One region of the Mycobacterium colombiense CECT 3035 genome, then DNA from elsewhere that is predicted to be linked to it. Evidence: riboswitches for the same ligand, from Rfam matches in the RefSeq annotation. Region 1 holds a riboswitch; the other holds the start of a gene.
What was found. A riboswitch is a leader RNA that binds a small molecule or an ion and turns the genes downstream of it on or off. The one in region 1 is predicted to bind cobalamin.
Positions count from the first base shown of each region.

Region 2: it holds a riboswitch for cobalamin, as region 1 does, so the genes downstream of both, B9D87_RS06205 (PPE family protein) here and metE (5-methyltetrahydropteroyltriglutamate--homocysteine S-methyltransferase) in region 1, are expected to answer to the same signal.

Region 1 is NZ_CP020821.1:2,891,210-2,898,257, reverse strand. Features, by position in the region: gene B9D87_RS13195 (hypothetical protein) at 29-250, opposite strand; gene B9D87_RS13190 (DUF3556 domain-containing protein) at 376-2,109, shown strand; gene metE (5-methyltetrahydropteroyltriglutamate--homocysteine S-methyltransferase) at 2,178-4,448, opposite strand; cobalamin riboswitch at 4,587-4,794, opposite strand; gene B9D87_RS13180 (SDR family oxidoreductase) at 4,844-5,488, opposite strand; gene B9D87_RS13175 (SDR family oxidoreductase) at 5,517-6,359, opposite strand; gene B9D87_RS13170 (TetR/AcrR family transcriptional regulator) at 6,455-7,048, opposite strand, start outside.
Region 2 is NZ_CP020821.1:1,331,850-1,338,897, forward strand. Features, by position in the region: partial or broken gene B9D87_RS06170 (class I SAM-dependent methyltransferase) at 1-348, opposite strand, end outside; gene dtd (D-aminoacyl-tRNA deacylase) at 419-850, opposite strand; gene B9D87_RS06180 (MTH1187 family thiamine-binding protein) at 902-1,207, shown strand; gene B9D87_RS06185 (macro domain-containing protein) at 1,204-1,698, opposite strand; gene B9D87_RS06190 (competence/damage-inducible protein A) at 1,738-3,024, shown strand; gene B9D87_RS06195 (MFS transporter) at 3,027-4,223, opposite strand; gene B9D87_RS06200 (amidohydrolase family protein) at 4,378-5,445, shown strand; cobalamin riboswitch at 5,564-5,770, shown strand; gene B9D87_RS06205 (PPE family protein) at 6,005-7,048, shown strand, end outside.

The DNA of each region.
Region 1 (7,048 bases):
GGGTAGCCGAAATATGTTGGTGCACAGTCTAATCGGTTGACGACGGCCCGCCGTATTGCCACACCAGCCCATGCGGTCCGGTGGTCGTCGGGTTGCACCACATCGGTCTGCCGTTGACGTCCTGGGTGGTCGAGCGCAACACCGTGCACTCGTCGCCGGGCGCCGGTGGATCGGCACGGCCGTCGGCGGCCGACACGATCGCGAAGACGGCGGCGGCCGTTGCCCATCCGAGGGACCAAGAACTGCTCATGATGAAAAGCCCCCTCAGCACATGCCGACCCGCCTTCAACGGTATCCACGTGAAAGGCGCAGGCAAAGATCTCTTGCGCACGGTTGCAGTACGCAGCCCTAGAACACGTTCTAGTCTGTGGAACCATGGGATTTCTGAAGCCCGAGCTGCCGCAGCTCGACATGGCCGAATGGAACAAGGGCACCCGCAGCGAGAAGATCCGGCCGATGGCCAAGCACTGGGCCGAGGTGGGCTTCGGTACGCCGGTCGTGCTGCATCTGTTCTATGTCGTCAAGATCCTGCTGTACATCCTCGGCGCATGGCTGTTCGCTTCGGCGACCGACGGCCTCGGTGGCTTCACCCGCGTCGCATCGTGGTGGTCGGAGCCGATCGTGTTCGAGAAGGTGGTTCTCTACACGATGCTCTTCGAGGTGATCGGGCTGGGTTGCGGCTTCGGCCCGTTGAACAACCGGTTCTTCCCGCCGATGGGCTCGATCCTGTACTGGATGCGCTTCGGCACCATCCGGCTGCCACCGTGGCCGGATCGGGTCCCGCTCACCAAGGGCACCAAGCGCAAACCGGTCGACGTAGCGCTCTACGCGCTGTTCCTACTGGTGACCCTGGCGGCGCTGTTCGCCGACGGCACCGGGCCGATACCCGAATTAGGCACCACGATCGGGCTGCTGCCCGCGTGGAAGATCGTGCTGATCCTGTTGCTGCTGGCGGTGGTCGGGCTGCGCGACAAGGTGATCTTCCTGGCCGCCCGCGGCGAGGTGTACGCAACCATGGCGGTGACGTTCCTGTTCGCCGCGCCCGACATGATCGTCGGGTCCAAGGTGGTGTTCCTGGTGATATGGATGGGCGCGGCCACATCCAAGCTCAACAAACACTTTCCGTTCGTCATCTCCACGATGATGTCCAACAACCCGCTGGTGCGGCCCCGCTGGCTGAAACGGCGCTTCTTCGAGAGCTTCCCGGATGATCTGCGGCCCGGACGGCTGTCGCGATGGCTGGCGCACCTGAGCACCGCCATCGAGATGTTGGTGCCGTTACCGCTGTTCTTCTGTCACGGCGGCTGGCCCGTCACGATCGCGGCCATCGCGATGGTCTGTTTCCATCTGGGGATCCTGGTCTCGATCCCGATGGGCGTGCCCCTGGAGTGGAACGTCTTCATGATCTTCGGGGTGTTGTCGCTGTTCGTCGCGCACACCCACATCGGGCTGCGCGACCTGCGGCACCCGGTGGTGGTGGCGGTCCTGTTCGTCGTCATCGCGGGAATCGTCGTGTTGGGCAACATGTTTCCGCGCAAGATCTCGTTCCTGCCCGGGATGCGTTACTACGCAGGCAACTGGGACACCACGCTGTGGTGCATCAAGGGATCGGCCAACGACAAGATCGGCAGGGGCATCGTGGCGATCGCCAGCATGCCGCAGGCCCAGCTGGAGCGGTTCTACGGCAGCCCCGAGGCGGCGCAGATCCCCATCTACATGGGATATGCGTTCCGCGGCTTCAACACTCACGGCCGCGCGCTGTTCACGCTGGCGCACCGAGCGATGGCGGGCCAGAACGAGGACGACTACGTCATCACCGACGGTGAGCGGATCTGCAGCACCGCCATCGGCTGGAACTTCGGCGACGGCCACATGCACAACGAGCAACTGATCGCCGCCCTGCAGGAGCGCTGCCACTTCGAACCGGGCGAGGTCCGCGTGGTGCTGCTCGACGCGCAACCGATTCACAAGCAGACCCAGACGTACCGGCTGGTCGACGCGGCCACGGGGGAATTCGAGCGCGGCATCGTCCGGGTCGCCGACATGGTCGTCCGCCAACCCTGGGCCGACGACGTTCCGGTGCAGGTGGTATCGGAGCAGCCGGAGTAGGTCCGCGAGCGTAAGCCCACTGCGAAATAATCGCCCGGAAATCACAGTGGGCTTACGCTCGAGAAATCCTAAGCGTTCGCCCGGACCTCCGCGGCGGCGGCGACCATGTTCTTCAGCGACGCGTTCACCTCGTCGGTGTTGCGGGTCTTCAGCCCGCAGTCGGGATTGACCCACAGCCGCTCGGCCGGCACCGCCCGCAGGGCCGCGCGCAGCGACTCGGCCATCTCCTTCGTGCTCGGCACCCGCGGCGAGTGGATGTCGTAGACGCCCGGGCCCACGCTGTTGGAGAAGCCGATCGAATTCAGGTCGTCCAGCACCTCCATGTGTGAGCGGGCCGCCTCGATGGACGTCACGTCGGCGTCCAGGTCGGCGATCGCTCCGATCACCTCACCGAATTCCGAGTAGCACAGGTGGGTGTGGATCTGGGTGGAGTCCGCGACGCCCGAGGTCGCCAGGCGGAAAGACCCTACGGCCCAACGCAAGTACTCCTCCTGGTCGGCCCGGCGCAGCGGCAGCAGCTCACGCAGCGCGGGCTCGTCGACCTGGATCACCGCGATGCCCGCGGCCTCCAAGTCCACGGTCTCGTCGCGGATGGCCAGCGCCACCTGGTTGGCCGTGTCGGCCAGCGGCTGGTCGTCGCGGACGAACGACCACGCCAGGATCGTCACCGGGCCGGTCAGCATGCCCTTGACCGGCTTGTCGGTCAGCGACTGCGCATACTTGGCCCACTCCACCGTCATCGGGCGCTGGCGGATCACGTCGCCGAAGAGCACCGGTGGCCGCACGCAGCGGCTGCCGTAGGACTGCACCCAGCCGTTCTTGGTGGCGAAGAAGCCGTCCAGCTGCTCGGCGAAGTACTGCACCATGTCGTTTCGCTCCGGCTCGCCGTGCACCAGCACGTCGATCCCGAGGCTCTCCTGCAGCTTGATGACGTCGGCGATCTCCTGCTTCATCCGCCTCTGGTACTCGGCCTCATCGATCTCCCCGGCGACCAGCGCGGCGCGCGCCTTGCGGATCTCGACGGTCTGGGGGAACGACCCGATGGTGGTGGTCGGAAGGGGCGGCAGGTGCAGCCGTGCGTCCTGGCTGGCGCGGCGCCCGGCGGCGTCACCCCGGTGCGTCCCCGATGCGACGATCGAGTCGATGCGGGCCCGGAGGTCGTCGTTGTGCAGCCGCGGGTCTTTGCGGCGGGACGCCACCGCGGCGTTGGAGGCCTCGATGTCCCCGGCGACGGCGTCGCGGCCCTCGTGCAGCGCGCGCGACAGCGTCACCACTTCGGCGACCTTCTCCTGACCGAACGCCAGCCAGCTGCGCAGCGCGTCGTCGAGGCCGGTCTCCGGCTCCAGCGAGTACGGCACGTGCAGCGTCGAACACGACGTCGAGACCGCGACGTTGGCGGCCGAACCCTTCAGCGTCTCCAGCTTGCCCAGCGCCGCCTCCAGGTCGGTGCGCCAGATGTTGCGCCCGTCGACGACGCCGGCCACCACCGTCTTGGTGGCGAGCTCGGGCACCGCGGCGATCGCGGTGTCGGCGCCGTAGACCAGGTCGACGCCGATCGCCTCGACGGGCGTGCGGGCCAGCCCGGCCAGCGAGGCGCCGGGGTCACCGAAGTAGGTGGCGACGTAGATGGCCGGCCGGTTGCTCACCGAACCCAGCTTGTTGTAGACGGCCTCGGCCAAAGCAGGGGCGTCGGGGGAGATGTCGGTGACCAGCGCGGGCTCATCGATCTGGACCCATTGCGCGCCGTTGTCGGCCAGCAGCGACAGCAGCTCCGAGTAAATCGGCACTAGCTCCTGCAGCCGCTCGATCGGCGGGCCGCCGCCGTCGACGCCCTTGCTCAGCAGCAGGAACGTGACCGGTCCGATGATCACCGGGCGCGCTGGAATCCCTTGCTCGAGAGCCTCTTTCAGCTCCGAGAGCACCTTGTTCGGGTTCAGTGAAAACTCTGTCGACGGCCCGATCTCCGGAACGATGTAGTGGTAGTTGGTATCGAACCACTTGGTCATCTCCAGCGGCGCGACGTCCTTGTTGCCGCGCGCCGCCGCGAAGTAGCGGTCCAGGTCGTCGGCGACCTGCGCGGCCCGGGCCGGCAGCGCGCCCAGCATGGCCGCGGTGTCGAGCACCTGGTCGTAATAGGAGAAGGTGTTCACCGGCACGGAGTCCAGCCCGGCGTCGAGCAGGCCCTTCCAGGTGTCGCGGCGCAGTGTGGCGGCGACCTTTTCCAGATCGGCCCGGCTGGTGCGTCCGGCCCAGTAGCCCTCGGTGGCGCGCTTGAGTTCGCGCTTGGGGCCGATGCGCGGCGAGCCGACAACAGTTGCGGTGAATGCTTGGGGGGTCACGATATTCGTCCTTCAATTGGCGTGGTGGTCACCGCCGGCGGACGTGCAGCCGATCCGTTAGCGGTGCGTACCCAGGTACTAACCCGCAACGGCTGCAGCCTAACGCCCATTCCTCGAGGCGATGAGCCGCCGGACGCGGCGCGCCCGGCACAGCTGGCAGGTCTCCGGACTCGCAGGCGCGCACTCCGTGGTGCTCCTAATGGCCGTCGCTTCCCAGTCTTGCGACCAGTGCTTGCCAAAAACTCTGACGGCGGTCGTTCCTGCATACCGTTGCGGGACAGTCCCGGATTCTCACCGGGTTCCCTCTTACGAAGCTGGACTAACATCCCGCTTCGCTCGATGCCGGCACCGCGTGCTGCGGCGCGCCGGCAAACCAGCTGCGAGATGAAGTTTAATCAGCCTGCCAAGGCGTCCGCGATCGGGATGTCGCCGTTGTTGAATTCGATCGTCCGCCGGATGGTCGAATCGTCGGCCAGCGCGGCGGCCGCGACGAGCGCAACGTCGGCGCGCGACACCTCCCCCTTGCCCTTCTCACCGACGGTGATCTTGCCGGTCGCGGGTTCCAGCGTGAGCCGGCCGGGACCCAGCACCGTCCAGTCCAGGTCGCTGTCTCGCAGGTGCGCATCTGCGGCGGCCTTGGCCTCGGCATAGGCGAAGAACGGATCACCTTGCGGCACACCGTGATCCGGGCGCGCACCGAAGTAGGACACCATCACGAACCGTTTGACGCCCGCCCGTGCGGCCGCGTCGATAACCCGGATCGCCGCGTCGCGGTCGACGGCATAGGTGCGTTCGGGGTTGCCACCGCCCGCGCCGGCCGAGAAGACAACCGCGTCGTGCTCGCTGATCAATGCGGCCAGCGCGCCGGTGTCGAGCCGCTCGATGTCGGCCACTATCGGCTCGGCGCCGGTGGCCGCGATATCGCCGGAGTGGTCGGGATTGCGGAAGACCGAGCTCACCCCGTCGCCGCGCTCGGTCAGGATGCGGGCCAGGTGCAACGCGACCTTGCCGTGGCCGCCGATGACGATGACTTTTGCCATGCCCCGACGGTAGCGCGGCGGTAACCCCCTAGAGCTTGACCTTGCCCATGATGATGTCGATGATCGGCTTGCCGGGCGCGTAGGCACCCGTCATCGAGGCCATCGTGTGTCCGGAGTCCACCAGCAGCGTGATCCCGCTGATGCCGCAGGCCGCCTCGCTGTTGAGGAAGGTCATCACGTCGCCCATCTGCTCGGGGGTGTGCACCTTCGAGCCGGTTTCGTCGCGGTAGTCCTGGGCGAAGGACAGCCACAGGTCCGCGTTCGCCTGGGCCAGCGGGGTGTCGGTCGGTCCCGGGCAGATGGCGTTGATCCGAATGCCCTTCTTCGCCAGCGGATAGCCCTGGGTGGCGACGTAGGTGTTGATCACCTTCTTGCTGGTGCCGTAGTGGTTGATCCCTTCGGCCTCGTGTGCCTGGCACCAGGCCTCGGCCGCGGCGAAGTCAGGCGTGGCCAAAAATTCCAGCATCAGGTCCAAATCGTTCTCCCAGCCCATGCCGGCCACCGAGGAGATGAAGCAGATGGCCGAGCCGTTGGGGAGCTTGTCCTGTTCCAGCAGCCGGTCGATGAGGTGGCGGTGGCCGATGAAGTTGATCTTCATCAGGTCGATCGTGCCGTCGGCGACGCCGGCGGCGGAGAACACCGCGTGGATCGGGCCGTCGATCTGTTCGAGGGCGGAATCGATCGACGCGGGGTCGCGCAGGTCCACCTGGACGGACTGGGCGACCTTGTAGTCCACCGGCGCGTAGTCCATCACGATGACTTCGGCACCCAGCTCGGCCGCTGACTTGGCCGCCGCGGCGCCCATGCCAGTCGCGCCACCAACGATGAGAGCGCGCTTGCCGTCGTAGCGCAACCGATCGACAATGGTCATGGAAATCCCCTTCTCGGATAATGCCAACGCGGTTCTAACTGCTCAACTGTATGGGTAACAGTTATTTGGTTCAATACCGGGGCGGTTAATTGGGCTTACTTGCCGCGGACGGCGACGCCGCGCAGGACGGTGTCGCGAACGTGCAGCAAAGCGGGGCGTTTGCCGATCTCGACGAGGATGTTCTCCGGAATCCACTGCAAGCCGATGAGGCAGCGCGCCAGCATCGCGGTCGACGGCGCGTCCATCGCGATCTCGCCCGAGCGGAGCCCTTCGGAGAGCAGCGATTTCATCTGTCGCAGGCGTGTCGTGTAGGACCAGCCCGGGTTCGCGGTCGGCGGCGACAGCCGCATCCAGGCCAGTTGAATCCTGAACTCGTCGGAGAACTGGTCCAACGCATTGACGTTCACCCAGCTCAGCGCGTCCAGCTTCTCGGTGGGTGTGGCGTCGGAACGCAGCACGCTGATCCAGCCCGCCTCCACCTTCTTGCCGAACGAGCGCATGATCGAGTCCAGCAGTTCGTCCTTCGATCCGATCACCCGGTACACCGTGCCGGTGCCCAGACCGGCCGCCGAGGCGATGTCCCGGATGGTCGTGACCTCGTATCCCCTGCGGCCGAATTCCGTCCGCGCCACCGCGCGCACCAGCGCCGCCTTGTCACTCGGGTCCGCATCGCTGTCGTCGGACCACGT
Region 2 (7,048 bases), 1.6 Mb from region 1:
ATATGCCCGCGAATCCAGGCCGGCGGCGACGATCACCGCCTGCCGGATGCCGGCCGCGCCGGCGGCCTCGAAGAAGTCGTCGAAGAAGCGGGTCTGCACGCCGTACAGGCGCGGGAAGGCCGTCTCGTCGTCGGAGCTACCCGGGTTCGCCAGCACGCCCGCCAAATACGGGTCCTGCGAGGCGGCGATGAAGACTTTCGCGTACTCGTCGCGCACCAAGGGCCGCGGGCTCACGGCATGCAGCGCGCGCCATCCCGCCACCAGCAGCGCGGTGTACCCGACGCTGCTGACGATGTCCCAGTTGTCATCGTCGGAACGCAGCGACCCGAATTCGGGTGTCGTGCTCATGCCTGCCCCTCCCGTCGGCCCCGGCTCCGGCCCCGAGAGCCAACGCTTCCACGGTACCCGCGGCACGGCCTCAGAGCTCCAAAATCACCGTCACCGGACCGTCATTCACGAGTTCGACCTGCATGTCTGCGCCGAACACCCCGGTCTGCACCTCGGCGCCGAGTCGCCGCAACGCGTCGGCGAACTCCGCGATCAGCGGCTCGGCGACCGCTGCGGGGGCGGCCGCGTTCCATGACGGGCGCCGCCCCTTGGCGGTGTCGGCGTACAGCGTGAACTGGCTGACGACCAAGATGGGCGCCCGGGCATCGGCCGCGGAGCGCTCGTCGGCGAGAATCCTTAGCTGCCAGAGCTTCTCGGCCAGCCGGCGCGCCGTGTCGGGATCGTCGCTGTGGGTGACGCCGACGAATGCCAGCAGACCCTGGCCATCCGGCCGGATGGCCCCGACCACCGCGCCGCCCACCGAGACCGTTGCCGACGAGACCCGTTGCACCAACACCCGCATGGGCCTCGATGGTGCCAGATCGGTCCTTCGCGGGTTGGGTACGCTCGTGGGGTGTCCGTCCTCGTCGCGTTTTCCGTCACCCCGATGGGGGTGGGCGAGGGCGTCGGCGAGATCGTCGCCGAAGCGGTTCGCGTGGTTCGCGAATCGGGGCTGCCCAACAAGACGGATTCGATGTTCACCGTCATCGAAGGCGAAACCTGGGCGGAAGTGATGGCCGTGGTGCAGCGCGCGGTCGAGGCCGTGGCCGCCCGCGCGCCCAGGGTCAGCACGGTGATCAAGGCGGATTGGCGGGCCGGCACCTCCGACGCGATGACGAAGAAGGTCGCCACCGTCGAGCGTTACCTCTCCGGGAGCTAGCCGCGCACGGCGGCGCGAAAGGCCCGTTCGGCCGGCTCACCGTGCACGGCGAACACCACCCTGCGCAGCGAACTCGGGTGGTGCCGCCGCACCGCGTCGACCATCAGCCGCGCCGCCTCGTCGAGCGGGAAGCCGCCCACGCCGGTGCCGAAGGCCACCAGCGCGAGCGAGGCACAGCCGAGCTCGTCGGCCTTGCGCAGCGTCGAGGCCGTGGCGTCGGCGATGATCTCGGCCGAGGTGGGGCCGCCGAGCTCCATCGTCGCGGCGTGGATGACGTAGCGCGCCGGCATGTCGCCGGCCGTCGTCTCGACCGCTTCGCCGAGACCGATTGGCGCCTTTTCCGTCGATTCCCGCTGCACGGCGGGCCCGCCCGCGCGCGAGATGGCCGCGGCGACGCCGCCGCCGTGGCGCAGCTGCGTGTTGGCCGCGTTCGTGATCGCGTCGAGTTCGAGCTTGGTTACGTCGGCCTGGATCACCTCTAACTCGATCATCAGCTCATTGTCCCGCACCCCATGCGTAGGCTCAGGGCGGTGAGCGCACGCGCAGGAATCGTTGTCACCGGAACCGAGGTCCTCACCGGCCGCGTCCAAGATGCGAACGGGCCCTGGATCGCCGATCGCCTCCTGGAACTGGGCGTCGAGCTGGCACACATCACGATCTGCGGCGACCGGCCGGGCGACATCGAAGCGCAGCTTCGGTTCCTCGCCGACCAGGGCGTGGACCTGATCGTCACCAGCGGCGGCCTGGGGCCGACGGCCGACGATATGACGGTCGAGGTGGTGGCCCGCTTCTGCGGACGCGAGCTGGTGCTGGACGCCGAGGTCGAAGAGAAGATCGCCGACATCCTCAGGAAACTGATGGCGCGTAACCCCGCGTTCCAATCCGCCTTGGACCCGGGCACTTTCGAGTCACTGCGCGCCGCCAACCGCAAGCAGGCCATGGTGCCCGCGGGGGCGCAGGTGCTCGACCCGGTCGGTACCGCGCCCGGCGTCGTCGTGCCCGGCGCGCCGACGGTGATCGTGCTGCCGGGTCCGCCGCGCGAGCTGCAGCCCATGTGGCACACCGCCATCGCGACCCCCGGGGCGCAGGACGCGATCGCCGGCCGAACCGTCTACCGGCAGGAGATGCTGCGCATGTTCGGGCTGCCCGAGTCGGGCCTGGCCGAAACGCTGCGCGACGCCGAACGGGCCGTCCCCGGCTTCGGGCAACTCGAGATCACCACCTGCCTGCGGCGCGGGGAGATCGAGATGGTCACCCGCTACGAGCCGGACGCCGCCGACGCGTACGCCCAACTGGTCAAGCTGCTGCGGGAGAGGCACGGACACCAGCTCTACTCCGAGGACGGCTCGCGCGTCGACGATCTGGTCGCGCAACTCCTGGCCGGCCACCGGATCGCGACCGCGGAGTCCTGCACCGCGGGGCTGCTGGCGGCGCGCCTGACCGACCGGGCCGGCTCGTCGGATTACGTGGCCGGCGGTGTGGTGTCCTACTCGAACGAGGCGAAGACGGAACTCCTCGGCGTCGACCCGGCGCTGATCCAAGCGCACGGCGCGGTGTCCGAACCGGTGGCCGAGGCGATGGCCGCGGGTGCGCTGCAACGCTTCGGCGCCGACACTGCGGTCGCGATCACCGGAATCGCCGGCCCCGGCGGGGGAACCGAGGAAAAACCAGTGGGCACAGTCTGTTTCAGCGTGACGGCGGGCGGCCGCACCGACACCCGCACGTTGCGGCTCCCCGGTAACCGCTCGGATGTCCGGGAGCGCTCGACCACCGTGGCCATGCACCTGCTGCGGCGGCTACTTGACGACGGCGCTTAACCTCACGTCATTTCGGTTGCCAGGAAGGCGCTTTCGGTGGTGCCGAACCGGATTCCGGTGGCGTCCTTGCCGATCAGCGTCAGCACCGCGACTGCGATCAGCACCGGCACGATCGTCGCCGCCAGAGCAAACGGGTAACCGTGTGATTCGGCGAGGCGTTCCTGGATCGGCAAGTTGAACGCCGCCAGCAGGTTTCCTAATTGGTAGGTCACGCCGGGGTAGAGGCCGCGGATGGCGTCCGGGGACATCTCGGTGAGGTGGGCGGGAATCACGCCCCAGGCGCCCTGCACGAACAACTGCATCAAAAACGAGCCGAGGCACAGCATCGCCGCGCCGCGTGAGTAGGCGAACAACGGCACGATCGGCAGCGCCAAGACCGCGCAGAAGACCACGGTGTAGCGGCGGCTGAACCGCTGGGACAGGGTGCCGAAGACGAGCCCACCGATGATGGCGCCGACGTTGTACACCACCACGATCCACTTGACCGTCGTGCTGGACAGAGTCGCACCCTGGTTGGCGTGCGCCCCCAGGAAGGTGGGGTAGACGTCCTGCGTGCCGTGGCTCATCCAGTTGAACGCCGTCATCAGCAACGCCAGGTAGACGAACCGCCGGATGATCGCGCCGTTGCGCAGCACGTCGCGGATTCGGGTGCTGGTGAGCCTCATCTGATCCTGCGCGGCCTCCCACACCTCGGACTCCTCCACCCGATAGCGGATCACCAGGCTGATCAGGGCGGGGACGATGCTCAGGCCGAACAGCCAGCGCCACGACAATCCGAGCCAGTCGATCACCACCAGCGAGGCCACACTCGCCAGCAGGTAGCCGAATGCGTACCCCTCCTGCAGCAGCCCGGAGAAGAACCCTCGCCGCGCAACGGGGACCTTCTCCATGGCGAGCGCGGCGCCGAGCCCCCACTCACCGCCCATGCCGATGCCGTAGAGCAGGCGCAGGATGACCAGCACGGTGAAGTTCGGCGCGAACGCGCACAGGAAGCCCACCACGGAATAGAACATGACGTCGACCATCAGCGGCAGCCGCCTGCCGACGCGGTCGGCCCACAGCCCGAAGAGCAGCGCGCCGACGGGCCGCATGATCAGGGTGGCCGTGGTGACGAACGCGACCTCCGCCTTGCTGTGATGGAACGTCTTGGCGATGTCGGCGTAGACGAGCACCACGATGAAGTAGTCGAAGGCGTCCATCGTCCAGCCCAGCAGCGCCGCGATGAAGGAGTTCCGCTGATCGGCGGTCAACTTCTCTTTAGGACTTTGTGTGGTCACGTCAGCATCGTGCAGTACGCGGCGCGATACCGCGACCTGTTCCACCATGCGGGCTCCGAGAGTAAGTTCCGGATACATGCGGATCATCGACGCCGACGGGCATGTGGCCGAGAATTCCTCGCTGGCAATCGAAGCGATCAAACGATGGCCGCAGCACGTCAAGCTCAGCACGGACGGGCGGCCGGGGCTGACGCTGGAAGGCCGCAATTACCCCGAGGACACCGGCCCTGGCGCGGGTTGCCCACCCGAGCATGGGATCAGCAAGGCCCCCGACATCAATTGCCGCTCACCGGAGGGCGTGCTGGGCGACGCGGACCTCGATCACATCGACACGATGGTGCTGTATCCGAGCATGGGGCTGTGCGCGCCCAGTCTCGAGGATCCCGAATTCGCCGCCGGATTCTCCCGCCTGTACAACGAGTGGATCGCGGACTACTGCGCCTCGTCGGGCGGGCGGCTGCGCGGCGTCGCGGTGACGCCGATCGAACACGGCCGGGTGGCCATCGACGTGATGACCGAGGCCAAAGAGCTTGGGCTGATTGCGACTTTGGTGCCGCCGGCGCTCAAGAGCCGCAACCTCGACCATCCCGACCTCGACCCGTTCTACGCCGCCGCCGTCGAACTCGGCATGCCGTTGGGCGTGCACGGCGCCCCGGGCATCCACCTGCCCAAGATCGGCGTCGACCGTTTCACAAACTACATCCAGGTGCACTGCATCAGTTTTCCGTTCGACCAGATGACGGCGATGACCGCGATGGTGTCCGGCGGTGTCTTTGAGCGCCACCCGCAACTGCGGGTCGCCTTCCTGGAGGCGGGCGCGGGCTGGGTGCCCTTCTTCATGGATCGGCTGCACGAGCACTACGAGAAGCGCGGCGACTGGGTGCAGGGCGGCTGGCGCCGGGATCCGCACGACTATCTGGCCGCGGGCAACATCTGGGTGACGTGCGAGCCGGAGGAACCGATCCTGCCCGGCGTCATCGATGTGCTCGGCGACGATTTCATCATGTTCGCCAGCGACTACCCGCACTGGGACGGCGAGTGGCCGGAGAGCACCAAGCACCTGCGCACGCGCGGCGACATCAGCGAGGGCTCCCGGGAAAAGATCGGTGGCTTGAACGCGCAGCGCTTTTACAACCTGAACTGAGCGGCGGCGACGGCCGTACGCCGGGTCAAACGCGGCTCAGCGGATTCTCAGATTCTGCCGGCGTTGGGGTAATGTGCTCCGCGCAGCTGGTTTGCCAGGGTCACCGTGGGTGTCCCCGGCACCGAGTGGGGGCGCTGGTAGAGGCCCATCGCGAGAGGGAACCCGGTGTGAATCCGGGACTGTCCCGCAGCGGTATGCAGGAACGACCGCCGTCAGAGTTTTTGGCAAGCACTGGTCGCAAGACTGGGAAGCGACGGCCATTAGGGGCACCGTATTTCGGTGCGTGCCTGCGAGTCCGAAGACCTGCCAGTTGCGCCGGGCGCGCCGCGCCCGGCGTGCGCGTCGCCTCGTGGATTGGGCAGATGGCCGTGGGCAGGACAGCTGTGATGCCGATTTATCGGTGCGCTGACCGCGCCTGCGGCTGAACGTCTTTGGAGCGACGAGCATCCCGTCGCACCGAAGGACGATTGATGGCACCGCCGCGTATCACCACGACCATGCCTGCCGCGCCTGGCTTTACCGCCCAGCGCCCCGGGGCTGAACGAACGAGCCGTCAGTCATGACCGCGGTGCTGGATTATGGCCTGTTGCCGCCCGAGATCAACTCCGGGCGTATGTATTCCGGGCCGGGGCCGGCCCCGCTGCTGACCGCCGCAGCCGCCTGGAATGGGCTGGCCGCGGAGCTGAGGTCGATGGCCTCGTCCCAGAACTCGGTGATCGCCGCGCTCGTCGATCAGTGGCATGGTTCGGCCGCGGCGTCGATGGCCGCCTCTGCCGCGCCCTATGCGGAGTGGATGAGCGCCACCGCCGCCCAAGCCGAGCAGACTGCCGCTCAAGCCACCGCCGCGGCGACGGCTTATGAAACGGCGTTCGCGGCGACGGTGCCGCCACCGGTGATCGCCGCCAACCGCACCCTGCTGATGTCGCTGATCGCGACGAACTTCCTGGGCCAGAACACCGCCGCCATCGCGGCCGTTGAGGCCCACTACGGCGAAATGTGGGCGCAGGATGCCGCCGCCATGTACGGCTATGCCGGCGATTCGGCGATCGCCTCGGCGGTGACCCCCTTCGCCCCGCCTCCTCAGACCACCACTGCGACAGGGCAGGCCACGCAGGCCGACGCGGTCACGCAGGCCACCGCCACCTCGGCCGCGTCGAATACGCAGACCGCGCTGTCGCAACTGCAGACCGCGCTGCCGACGACTCTCCAAAGCCTCGCGATGCCCTCGTCGGTGTCGTCGCCCACGTCGGATTTGATCGATTGGCTGGGATTCGGCGGGGCGGACTTCTCCAGTCCGAAGGGAATCCTGAACTTCCTGGCCGGAACGGATGGGTCCCCGATGGGTGCCTTTCTCAACAACAACTTGCTGAACACCATATTTTCGTCAGGGTTCTACATGCCGGGTAACTACCTGGGCACTATGACCGACTTCGCCGGCATGGCGAGCTCCGGTGGCGCCGCGAGCGCCGGAGCGGCGGCCGAGGGTGCCGCCGCGGGAGCGGGCTCAGTCGAAGCTGCGCTCGCGAACGCGGTCAGCCCGCTGGGGCCGACGGGTCTGGGCGGTGCGGTATCGGCGGGCCTGAACCAGGCTTCGTCGGTCGGG